Regions from separate parts of the Hydrogenophaga taeniospiralis genome, predicted to be linked through region 3. Evidence: predicted binding sites of a transcription regulator. Region 3 holds the regulator's gene; each other region holds the start of a gene.

Evidence for each region. Region 3 encodes sigma-54, which starts transcription at its own class of promoters, with help from an activator protein. Its sites were predicted from a motif close to TGGCANGNAANCTGCTTT; they were not measured.
Region 1: KIH07_RS25445 (pilin) is a predicted target of sigma-54. The motif match lies at 1,658-1,675, and genes of this name have one in related genera.
Region 2: nifH (nitrogenase iron protein) is a predicted target of sigma-54. The motif match lies at 1,347-1,364, and genes of this name have one in related genera.

Annotation. Positions count from the first base shown of each region.
Region 1 is NZ_JAHBAG010000001.1:555,583-558,824, forward strand. It holds gene KIH07_RS02570 (sulfatase-like hydrolase/transferase) at 1-217, opposite strand, end outside; gene tfpZ (TfpX/TfpZ family type IV pilin accessory protein) at 229-993, opposite strand; gene KIH07_RS25445 (pilin) at 1,059-1,619, opposite strand; gene KIH07_RS02585 (pilin) at 1,864-2,439, opposite strand; gene KIH07_RS02590 (3',5'-cyclic-nucleotide phosphodiesterase) at 2,625-3,242, opposite strand, start outside.
Region 2 is NZ_JAHBAG010000001.1:2,552,301-2,555,542, reverse strand. It holds gene nifD (nitrogenase molybdenum-iron protein alpha chain) at 1-223, opposite strand, end outside; gene nifH (nitrogenase iron protein) at 324-1,217, opposite strand; gene KIH07_RS12340 (hypothetical protein) at 1,633-2,241, shown strand; gene KIH07_RS12335 (NAD(+)--dinitrogen-reductase ADP-D-ribosyltransferase) at 2,266-3,132, shown strand; gene draG (ADP-ribosyl-[dinitrogen reductase] hydrolase) at 3,125-3,242, shown strand, end outside.
Region 3 is NZ_JAHBAG010000001.1:1,456,166-1,459,407, reverse strand. It holds gene KIH07_RS07130 (THUMP domain-containing class I SAM-dependent RNA methyltransferase) at 1-704, opposite strand, end outside; gene rpoN (RNA polymerase factor sigma-54) at 717-2,381, opposite strand; gene lptB (LPS export ABC transporter ATP-binding protein) at 2,489-3,238, opposite strand.

The sequences.
Region 1 (3,242 bases), 900 kb from region 3:
CCAGTGACAACTCGGAGGCCACCGCAAATATGAACGCTACGACTCCAAAAAATCGAAGACCCGCTGCCAACAGAAAAAATGCCAGCAGCATTTCGGCACTAAAGAGATGGCGTTTGTATCCAAAATATAGAGACAGGCCCTGAAAGAGCAGGCCCAACAGGGCATAAATCGCTAGCAGCAACAGGTATCTGTGCCAAGCGACTTTAGATTCAGACATTTGTTCCCTCATCAGAAATAGCCGTCGTATGGCAGGAACCCTACGATCCGTCCATCTGCTTGCACCACGGCCACGGCATCGTTTTTGGCCCGAACGGGCAAAAACTTCATAGCACGAGGGTCCAAATTTTGTTTCTTAAGCAGTTTTTCGGTGTCAAGGCCGGCATCTGGATACTGCTGTATCAACTGCTCTAGCGGCCGTCCTGCCTCTACCGCCAGTACCCGTTCGGACGCACCATAAGGTATCCAGAACTTTGGTCTCTGGCTGGTATCAACGCCGTCGAAGATGGCCGTGGCCAGGGCATTAGATCGCTCATCGCCCGACTCTGGCCGGCGCAGTGCAAGAGTGATCGGTCCAAGCAGCGACAGGTGCCGGAATTCCGGAAGGGCTTCAGACAGCTCGGAAGTGACCACTTCGGCCGATGTAATGACGCGAAAACGGTCGAATTCGAACACCAAGGCAACTGGTCTGGCCATACTGACCGTGTATATGCCGTAAGCAAGCGCCGACAACTGCAAAACGGCAATGGTCACTATGTCACGCCTCAGATGGGCCCAGCCCTTCTGGCGGTTGAACACGGCAAAAGTCAACAACGGCCCTAGCACCACATCAACCGACATGATAAGAACCAGCAGCTCGCTGCCCCCCGCCATGTAACGGTAGTCGTCCGGATACCACAAACCAAAAACCAGCACGGCCACCAGCGATGCCACTGCCGCCGATGCCAGCAGATGCACCCCCCCGGCATGGAAGCGTTCACGCAGATTTTTCACCATTGACCATTGTTTTGATAGGCGGCTGTACTTCGGTCGTCTCTCCACGGGGCCGCCGACACCAACTGTCAGCGGCATTCCGTGGGCGCGTATTTTGCCGGTAAAGTGCCCAAAGAACCGACCATGTTTCGCATCGTTGAAAGCGATCGGGTATCGGACTGACAACTCCAGTCGATCGCGCCGGTGATGCCTGCGCCAAAGGAAGCGCCCAATTGTTCCACATCAGAAGATCCAGAGCCGAATTTGACCCACGGCGACAAAATCAACGAGTCACTAGCACCCTGGGTAATGGGACCAACAGTCTCGGCGTACACAATGGTGATCTCGCCCTGTGTGTTGCCCACCGCCTCTTCCATCGATATCCGCGTCACGTACTTGCTGGTCGCACCGACGCCATTGGCCTGCTGATTCCAAGCGCGCGCAGCGGTGGCAAGGTCCGTTTGCGTCGCCACCCCGACACCAATCTGGGCTTTTGCATCCGCGGCCAGGACCACACCCTCCGTCACCCGGGCCCTGATGGTGTAGTCCTGATAGGCCGGCAATGCAATCGACGCCAAAATACCGATGATGGCGACCACAATCATCAACTCGATTAGCGTAAAACCGCTCTGGGCACTGGTGTTCATCATGACCTCGACGGAACTCATTAATGGCAGATCACCCACTAGCCGCAGGAGTCATGCCAGCGGCAAACCCCACGAATTTCGTGAACAAAGTCACATCATCAGATGACAATGTTGCCCAATGCGACATTTTTCGACCTTTCGAAAGCGACTTTTGTCAGAGACCTTTTTACAGAAAGGCAAATAAAAAAAGGCGCATGAAGCGCCTCTTTTTATATGTCGCGCCTGCGCGCGACCCCAGCAACCGTTATTAGCGGCACTCGTTCGGGGCGAACTTGGCCTTCAAAGTGCCCGCAGTAGCGGCAGCACGGCCACGTGCCGTTGAGGTGGCCTCCGTCACCGACTGACAGCTCCAGTCAATGGCACCGGTTTCCGCCGCAGCATAGGAAGCGCCCAGTTGCACCTGATCGGTGGAAGCAGAACCGTACTTGATCCAGGGCGACAGAACCAGCTGATCGTCAGTGCCGGTGGTGACCGGGCCAACGAGGGTGGAATAGGTGATCGTGATTTCGCCCGTGGTAGCGGCAACCGCTGCGGCATTTGCGGCTTCGGTCATGAGCACGCTGGTCACGTACTTGCTGGTGGCACCGACGCCACCGGACTGGTCGTTCCAGGTTTGGGTCGTCACGGCCAGATCGGCGGCGGTGGCAGAACCCGTGCCGATTTGCGACTTGGCGTCACCCGCAAGGCTCAGGCCTTCCGTCACGCGGGCGCGAACGGTGTAGTCCTGATAAGCCGGCAGGGCCACGGCGGCCAGAATACCAATGATGGCCACCACGATCATCAATTCGATGAGGGTGAAACCTTTTTGCATGGAACGCTTCATGAGTAAAACTCCTATGGGGTTGTGGGAGAACGACGGTACCCGAGCAGCAGAGATCGTGCCAGCCTGAAATGCCCGGCTTTTCGCGGCCTTTTTCACAGCTCGTCGGCAGAAGTGACAATTTGTGCCCGCCGCATCCGGATGTGACTGACATTTTTTGTCACCCCACCCGCAGACGACCGGTTTTGTCACAGCTCGAAGGTCTGTCCGGCGCTGAGCCAGCGGATGTCGTGCCGCACGTCGTCGGGCCGGTTGGGCCTGTCGTCGAAGCGGCGGATCTCTTCCATGATCAGGCCGGTTTCGGCGGGCTTGGTGTGGGTGATGTAGATCGGGTAACGCTGGTTGCGGTCGATCTGGTCGAGCTCTTCGGCCAACGTGCCGGGCGCCAGGTGCAGGCTGCGCCGGGCGAGGTCTTTTTCCCGGTCGCTGAACGCGGTTTCGATGATGAGCAGGGCCATGGGCAGCTGGTTGATGCGCTGCCAGAAGGCGGGGTTGCGCTCGGTGTCGCCGCTGAACACCCAGTGGCCCGAGGCGGTGGCGGCGGCGAAGCCGACCGCGGGCACGGTGTGCACGGCGGGCAACACTTCGATGGCCTTGCCGCCCACCTGCAGCACCTCGCCCACGGTGATGGGCACGAAGCGCATGAGCGGTGTGTCGGCGCTGGGGATGGTGGAGAAGTCGGGCCAGATGAGGTTGTTGAAGATGTGGGCCTTGAGGGCGTCGATGGTGCTCTGCAGGGCGCGCACCTGCAGCGGTTCGGCGCCCGCGGCCAGTCGGCGCGCGGCCACGGCGTCGAGCATGAGCGG
Region 2 (3,242 bases), 1.1 Mb from region 3:
GCCCCCACACCACGCCCTTGGAGCCGGCGTAGGCACAACCGCGGATGGTCATGACGCCCGGCAGGGACTTGATGTTGGACTTGACGCCGCAGTCCGGCTTGCCTTCTTCGAACGTGCCCAGGTGCTTCGCCCTGCGCTTGGCCATCTTTTCCGGATAGGCCTTCAGCACTTCATCAATCAAGGCTTTGTTCGTGGCCTTGCGGTCTTCAACTGTGGCAGTCATGGGGTAACTCCAATGGATATTTGGTTTTGCTTGGGTGATCAAGGCCGACCCACCGGCACGGGCCAGGCGGGTCGGGCTTGTGGGCCGACGGATGGGCCGTTCAGGCGGCAGCCAGGGCGGCGGCGGCCGCAGCGGCCTTGCCGACTTCGGACTCGTCGATCGCTTGCATGATCCCGAACTCCATCAGCATGTCCTCGAGCTGGTCCATGGTGATGGGGGTGGGGATGGTGCCGTTGCCAGCGTTGTTGTGGATCTTCGAGGCCAGGGTGCGGTACTCGGCGGCCTGCTTGGAGTCGGGCGCGTACTCGATCACGGTCATGCGGCGCAGCTCGGCGTGTTGCACGATGTTGTCGCGCGGCACGAAGTGGATGAGCTTGCTGCCCAGCATGCCGGCCAGCGCTTCGGCCAGTTCCAGTTCCTTGTCGGTCTGGCGCTCGTTGCAGACCAGGCCACCCAGGCGCACGCCGCCCGAGTTGGCGTACTTCAGAATGCCCTTGGAGATGTTGTTGGCCGCGTACATGGCCATCATCTCGCCCGACATCACGATGTAGATTTCCTGCGCCTTGTTTTCGCGGATGGGCATGGCGAAGCCGCCGCACACCACGTCACCCAGCACGTCGTAGGACACGTAGTCCACACCGTCGTAGGCGCCGTTTTCTTCCAGGAAGTTGATCGAGGTGATCACACCGCGGCCAGCGCAGCCGACGCCTGGCTCGGGGCCGCCGGATTCCACGCAGCGGATGTCCTTGTAGCCGATCTTCATCACGTCTTCGAGCTCCAGGTCCTCCACCGAACCGGCTTCAGCGGCCAGCGAGAGGATGGTGTCTTGGGCCTTGGCGTGCAGGATCAGGCGGGTCGAGTCGGCCTTGGGGTCGCAGCCGACGATGAGGATTTTCTGGCCGAGGTCGGACAGAGCAGCCAGTGTGTTTTGAGACGTGGTCGATTTACCGATGCCACCTTTGCCGTAGAAGGCGATTTGCCGAAGTTTGGCCATTGCAGTACTCCATTCAGGAAGGGTTGAAAAACCTAAGCTTGCGTAGCCGCGACTGGGTCAGCCTTTCGTGCCTATTGCTCTTATTCTTGGGTTCACGCCTGGCCGGACTGGTGTCCGCGCAGGCCTCTCATTGCAGCTTCCGTGCCATGCCTTGGCCACCGTGCGCCAAGGCCCTCTCTCCATAGGGGAAACGGCGTTTTTCGGGGCCTTGCGAGCGGGTTTCCGGGGTTTGTCCACTTCCCGACAAAACGGCGAATCGCGTCGCAAAAAATCCAGCGCGCGGGCGGGTCGGGTCGGGTTTGTGTCGGGTTTGCAGGGCCACACACCGGCTGGGCGCCTGGTACGGTCATTGCTGATACAGCACGGTGACGAACACCCCGTCTCCCACCCTGTAGACCCAACCGAAGGAAGCTTCATGACCGCCACCCTGGAACGCAAAGAGATCGACGACACCGCGTTTGCCCGCCTGGAGAGTGAGGGGCGCCTGCTCAACCCCCTGCTCAAGGCACCCACCAACCAGTTCGGTCGCGTGGGCTTTCGCGGCGAGCTGGCGTTGCGCTTCGCGCCCAAGCTGGCCGACGAGGCCCGCCCGCCCGAGCTGCTGTGCACCCAGGCCATGGCCGTGGCCAAGGTGGGCGACAAGCACCTGCCCTTTTTCGCCGGCTACCTGCTGAGCTTCGAACACCTCAAGGACGTGGCCGAGGTGCTGGGCGACACGCTCAGCGCCGGTGGCAAGTACTTCCTGTTCTGCAACAACATCGACCTGTCGAAGAAGTACCAGGTGCCCTACAAGGGCGCGATGTTCTATGTGTTGCCGATCGACGAGGCCACGGTCTACAACGAACTGCTCGACCTGTTCTATCTGGAAAAGGGCGACCTGAAGAAGAAGGACACGGCCGGCAAGCTCGACGCCATCGCCGACGCCGCGCTCAAGTTCGACGTGACCTTCGACACCATCACCTACGATGAGGGCCTGGCGCTCATGGGCCCGGTGCGAAACCCGAACGAAAACCGCCCGGTCTGAGGCCGATCTTCCGGCGCCGCGCCGGTGTCTGCCCCCACCCACCAGGCCATGGACGATGGACCGGATCAGCCCCACCGCTGGTACAGCACCAACCTCGTCGGCGTGCCGGCGCCGGTGCTCGCCAGCACCGGCTTCAACGCCCACCCCACGCGCCTGTCGATCGCCGGCGTGCGGCAGACCCAGGCCGGGCTGTTCGCGCTGCTGGAGCGTAGCCGCGACCTGAACGAGGCGGGCGACATGTTTGTGCACTACCTGGCCACCGCCTTCGGCCTGCGCAAACCCGATCCCCAGGCGCTCGCGGCCATGGGCCCCGCCGAGCAGCGGCGCTGGCGCAGCAGCTGGCGCACCCTGCTGCAGGGCTGGGGCATGGACGCCAACGGCCCGGCCGGCGCCGTGCTCAAGGGCTGGGTGGAAAGCCGCTTCGGCCTCGTGCCGAGCTACCACAAGGCGCCGCTGGAGCGCTTTCCCTCGCCGGCCTGGGTGGGTTACCTTGAAGAGAAAGCGGCCAGCCGACACCACAGCAACAACATCCTGCAGCAGCTCGACCTGCTCTACGAGTTCTGCCAATGGGCCCTGCAGCGCTTCCCGCTGCCCGGCGATGCCGCGCCCAGCGAACATCTGCACCTCTGGCGCGGCAGCAACCGCTGCGAAGAGCAGCTGATCAACGGAAGCCTCCAGTTGCGCCGCTGCACCGTGCGCCTGAACAACATCGTGTCGTTCAGCCTCTCGCCCGAAGACGCCGCCTGCTTCGGCGACTGGGTGTTCGAGGCGCTGGTACCGACCTGCAAGGTGCTGGTGTTCCCCGGCCTGTTGCCCGGCCATGTGCTGCGCGGCGAACAGGAGGTGCTCGCGCTCGGCGGCGACTACGAGGTGGTGGCCCGCTATGCGTGAGCTGTTCGACAAGGTGCTCGGCGCCTACCTCGGGCTGGCCATCGGCGACGCGCTGGGCGCCACGGTGGAATTCATGCGCCCGCGCGAGATCGAGGCCCGCTACGGCGTGC
Region 3 (3,242 bases):
AACGCGAAACGGCGCAGCAGGCCGGGCGGAATGTTCAGTGCGATCTGCGCGGCTTCGATCACCACCGTGCCACTGCCGCAGCAGGGGTCGTAGAGCGGGGGAATGTCGTCGAGCGGCTGGTCGGCGCAGGCGTCCCAGCCGGTGGCGGCGATCATGGCGGCGGCCAGGGTTTCCTTCAGCGGCGCGTCGCCCTTGTCTTCGCGCCAGCCGCGCTTGAACAGCGGCTCACCCGAGGTGTCGATGTAGAGCGTGACGCTGTCGGTGGTGAGGTGGGCGTAGATGCGCACGTCGGGCCAGGTGGTGTCCACGCTGGGGCGCTCGCCGCGCTTGGCACGGAAGCGGTCGCAGATGGCGTCCTTGATCTTGAGCGCGGCAAAGTTGAGCGAGGTCAGCGGGCTGTGCTGCGCGGTGATCTCGACCTTGATGGTCTGCGCCGGGGTGAACCAGATTTCCCAGGCCACGTCGCCCGCGGCGTTGTACAGGTCGTTCTCGTTGCGGTACTCGCCGTGCCAGAGCTGCACCAGCACGCGCTGCGTCAGGCGGCTGTGCAGGTTCAGGCGCATGGCGTCGCGCCACGATGCCCGCACCCCCACGCCGCCACGCGCCTTGAAAGCCAGCGGCTCGTTGGTGATGCGCTGCACCTCGGCGGCGAGGAAGTCCTCGACGCCGGCGGCGCAGGGAAGAAAGAGTTGGAGTTGGTTCACGGCAGGGGGTGTTCAGAGCGCTTTGCGCAGGTTCGCTGGCGCGATGCGCAAGGCCTCACGGTACTTGGCCACGGTGCGGCGCGCGCACTCGATGCCCTGCTCGCGCAGCAGGTCGGAGAGCTGGTTGTCCGACAGCGGCTTGCCCGGCTCTTCGGAGGCGATGAATTGCTTGAGCAGCGCGCGCACCGCAGTGCTCGATGCGTTGCCGCCGGTTTCGGTGCCCAGGCTGGAGCCGAAGAAATACTTCAGTTCGTAGGTGCCGAAGGGCGTGGCCATGTATTTGGCGGTGGTCACGCGGCTGATGGTGGACTCGTGCAGGCCGAGTTCGTCGGCGATCTCGCGCAGCACCAGCGGGCGCATGGCGAGTTCGCCGTGCATGAAGAAGTTGCGCTGGCGCTCGACGATGGCGCTGGAGACGCGCAGGATGGTGTCGAAGCGCTGCTGGATGTTCTTGATGAACCAGCGGGCTTCCTGCAGCCGCTGCTGCATGGCGGCGTGGCCGGCTTCGCCGCCGTTGTCGCGTCCGCCCCGGTTCTGCCGCATGGCATTGGCGTACACGTCGTGCACGCGCAGGCGCGGCATGACCTCGGCGTTGAGCTGGACCTTGAAGCCGCGCCCGGCGCGGGTGACGATGACGTCGGGCACGACCACGTTGCGCTCGACATCGACGAAGCGGCGCCCGGGCTTGGGTTCGAGCCGGGCGATCAAGGCCAGGGCGGCGCGCACGGTGGCGTCGTCCAGGCCACACAGGTTGCACAGGCGCTTGATGTCGCGCTTGGCCATGAGCTCCAGCGGCTGGCTGCAGATGGCCAGCGCGGCCCGCGCCTCGGGGCTGTTGCGCAGCTCCAGGATCTGCAGGCGCAGGCATTCGCCCAGGTCGCGCGCGCCCACACCCGAAGGCTCCATGTGTTGCAGCAGCTGCAGCGCCACGCCCAGGCGCTGTTCGAGCGCTTCGAGTTCCTCCAGGTGCTCCTGCGGATCGACCGGCTTGCCCGGCGGGGCCGAGAGCCGCAACCAGGCGCCAGCCAGCTCGGACAGGCGCTCTTCGAGGTAACCGTCGTCGTTGAGCGACTCGATCAGGAAATACAGCGCGGCGCTGTCCTCGTCGCTCAGGCGCAGGCAGCGGGCCTGGTCGTGCAGGTGGTCCTGCAGGCTGACGGGCACGCGCGCGAGGTCGGCGGCGCTGGCGGTTTCGTCGTCGTCGCCCGACGAGTTGTTGTTGCGCGGCGGCGCGTCGCCGCCCCACTCGCTGTCATCGGGCGCCATCTCGACCGTGCCGTCGCCTTCCCAGCTCTCTTCCATCGGCGCGGCGCCATCGAGCCGGCTCTCCAGCGCCTCGCCCTCACCGCCTTCGCCGCCGTCGACCGGCGACACGGTGGACGACGCAGGCGGCAACGGGCCGTCGAATTCGGCGGCCGGGGCCAGGTCGCTGGCAGCCGCCACCGTGGCTTCGGCGATCTGCTCGCCCGCGCTCACCGGCGCGTCGATCTGCTCCAGACCAAACGCCTCGCGTTCGGCGAGCTCCTCGGTGCGCTCCAGAAACGGGTTCTCGTCGAGCATCTGCTCGACCTCCTGCGCCATCTCCAGCGTGGACAGCTGCAGCAGACGGATCGACTGCTGCAGCTGGGGCGTGAGCGCCAGATGCTGGGAGACGCGCAGCGACAGGCCTTGTTTCATGCGTCAGGCCGGCAAAACGGAGGGACAGCGACCCGGCGCGCGGGTCGCGCAGCGGTGCGGGAGCCGGGTCGGGCCGGCGGGCATGAGACACACAAGCGCCCCATGCATCACATCCTGAAATGCTCGCCGAGGTACACCCGGCGCACTTCGGCGTTCTCCACGATCTCGGCCGTGGTGCCGCTGGCGAGCACCTGTCCGTCGCTGATGATGTAGGCGTGATCGCAGATACCCAGGGTCTCGCGCACGTTGTGGTCGGTGATCAGTACCCCGATGCCACGCGATTTCAGGAAGCCAATGATGTGCTGGATCTCGATCACGGCGATCGGATCAATACCGGCAAACGGTTCGTCCAGCAGAATGAAGCGCGGCCGGGTGGCCAGCGCGCGGGCAATCTCCACCCGGCGCCGCTCCCCGCCGGAGAGCGAGGGCGCGGGCGAGTCGCGCAGATGGTCCACCCGCAGGTCCTTGAGCAGCTCGTCCAACCGGTGCGTGATCTCGGTGGCGGACAGGGGTTTGCCGTCCTCGTCGCGCTGCAACTCCAGCACGGCTCGCACGTTCTGCTCCACCGTGAGCTTGCGAAAGATGGAGGCTTCCTGCGGCAGGTAGCCCAGGCCCAGCCGGGCCCGCCGGTGAATGGGCAGCGCCTCGATGCGCTGCCCGTCCAGCAGGATCTCGCCGCCGTCGGCGCGCAACAGCCCCACGATCATGTAGAACGAGGTGGTCTTGCCCGCGCCGTTGGGGCCCAGCAGACCCACCACCTCACCCTTGTCCACCGTGAGTGAAACGCTCTTGACCACCTTGCGGCTGCCGTAGGCCTTCTGCAGTCCGTGCACCTCCAGTTGACTGCGCACGGCCATGGGA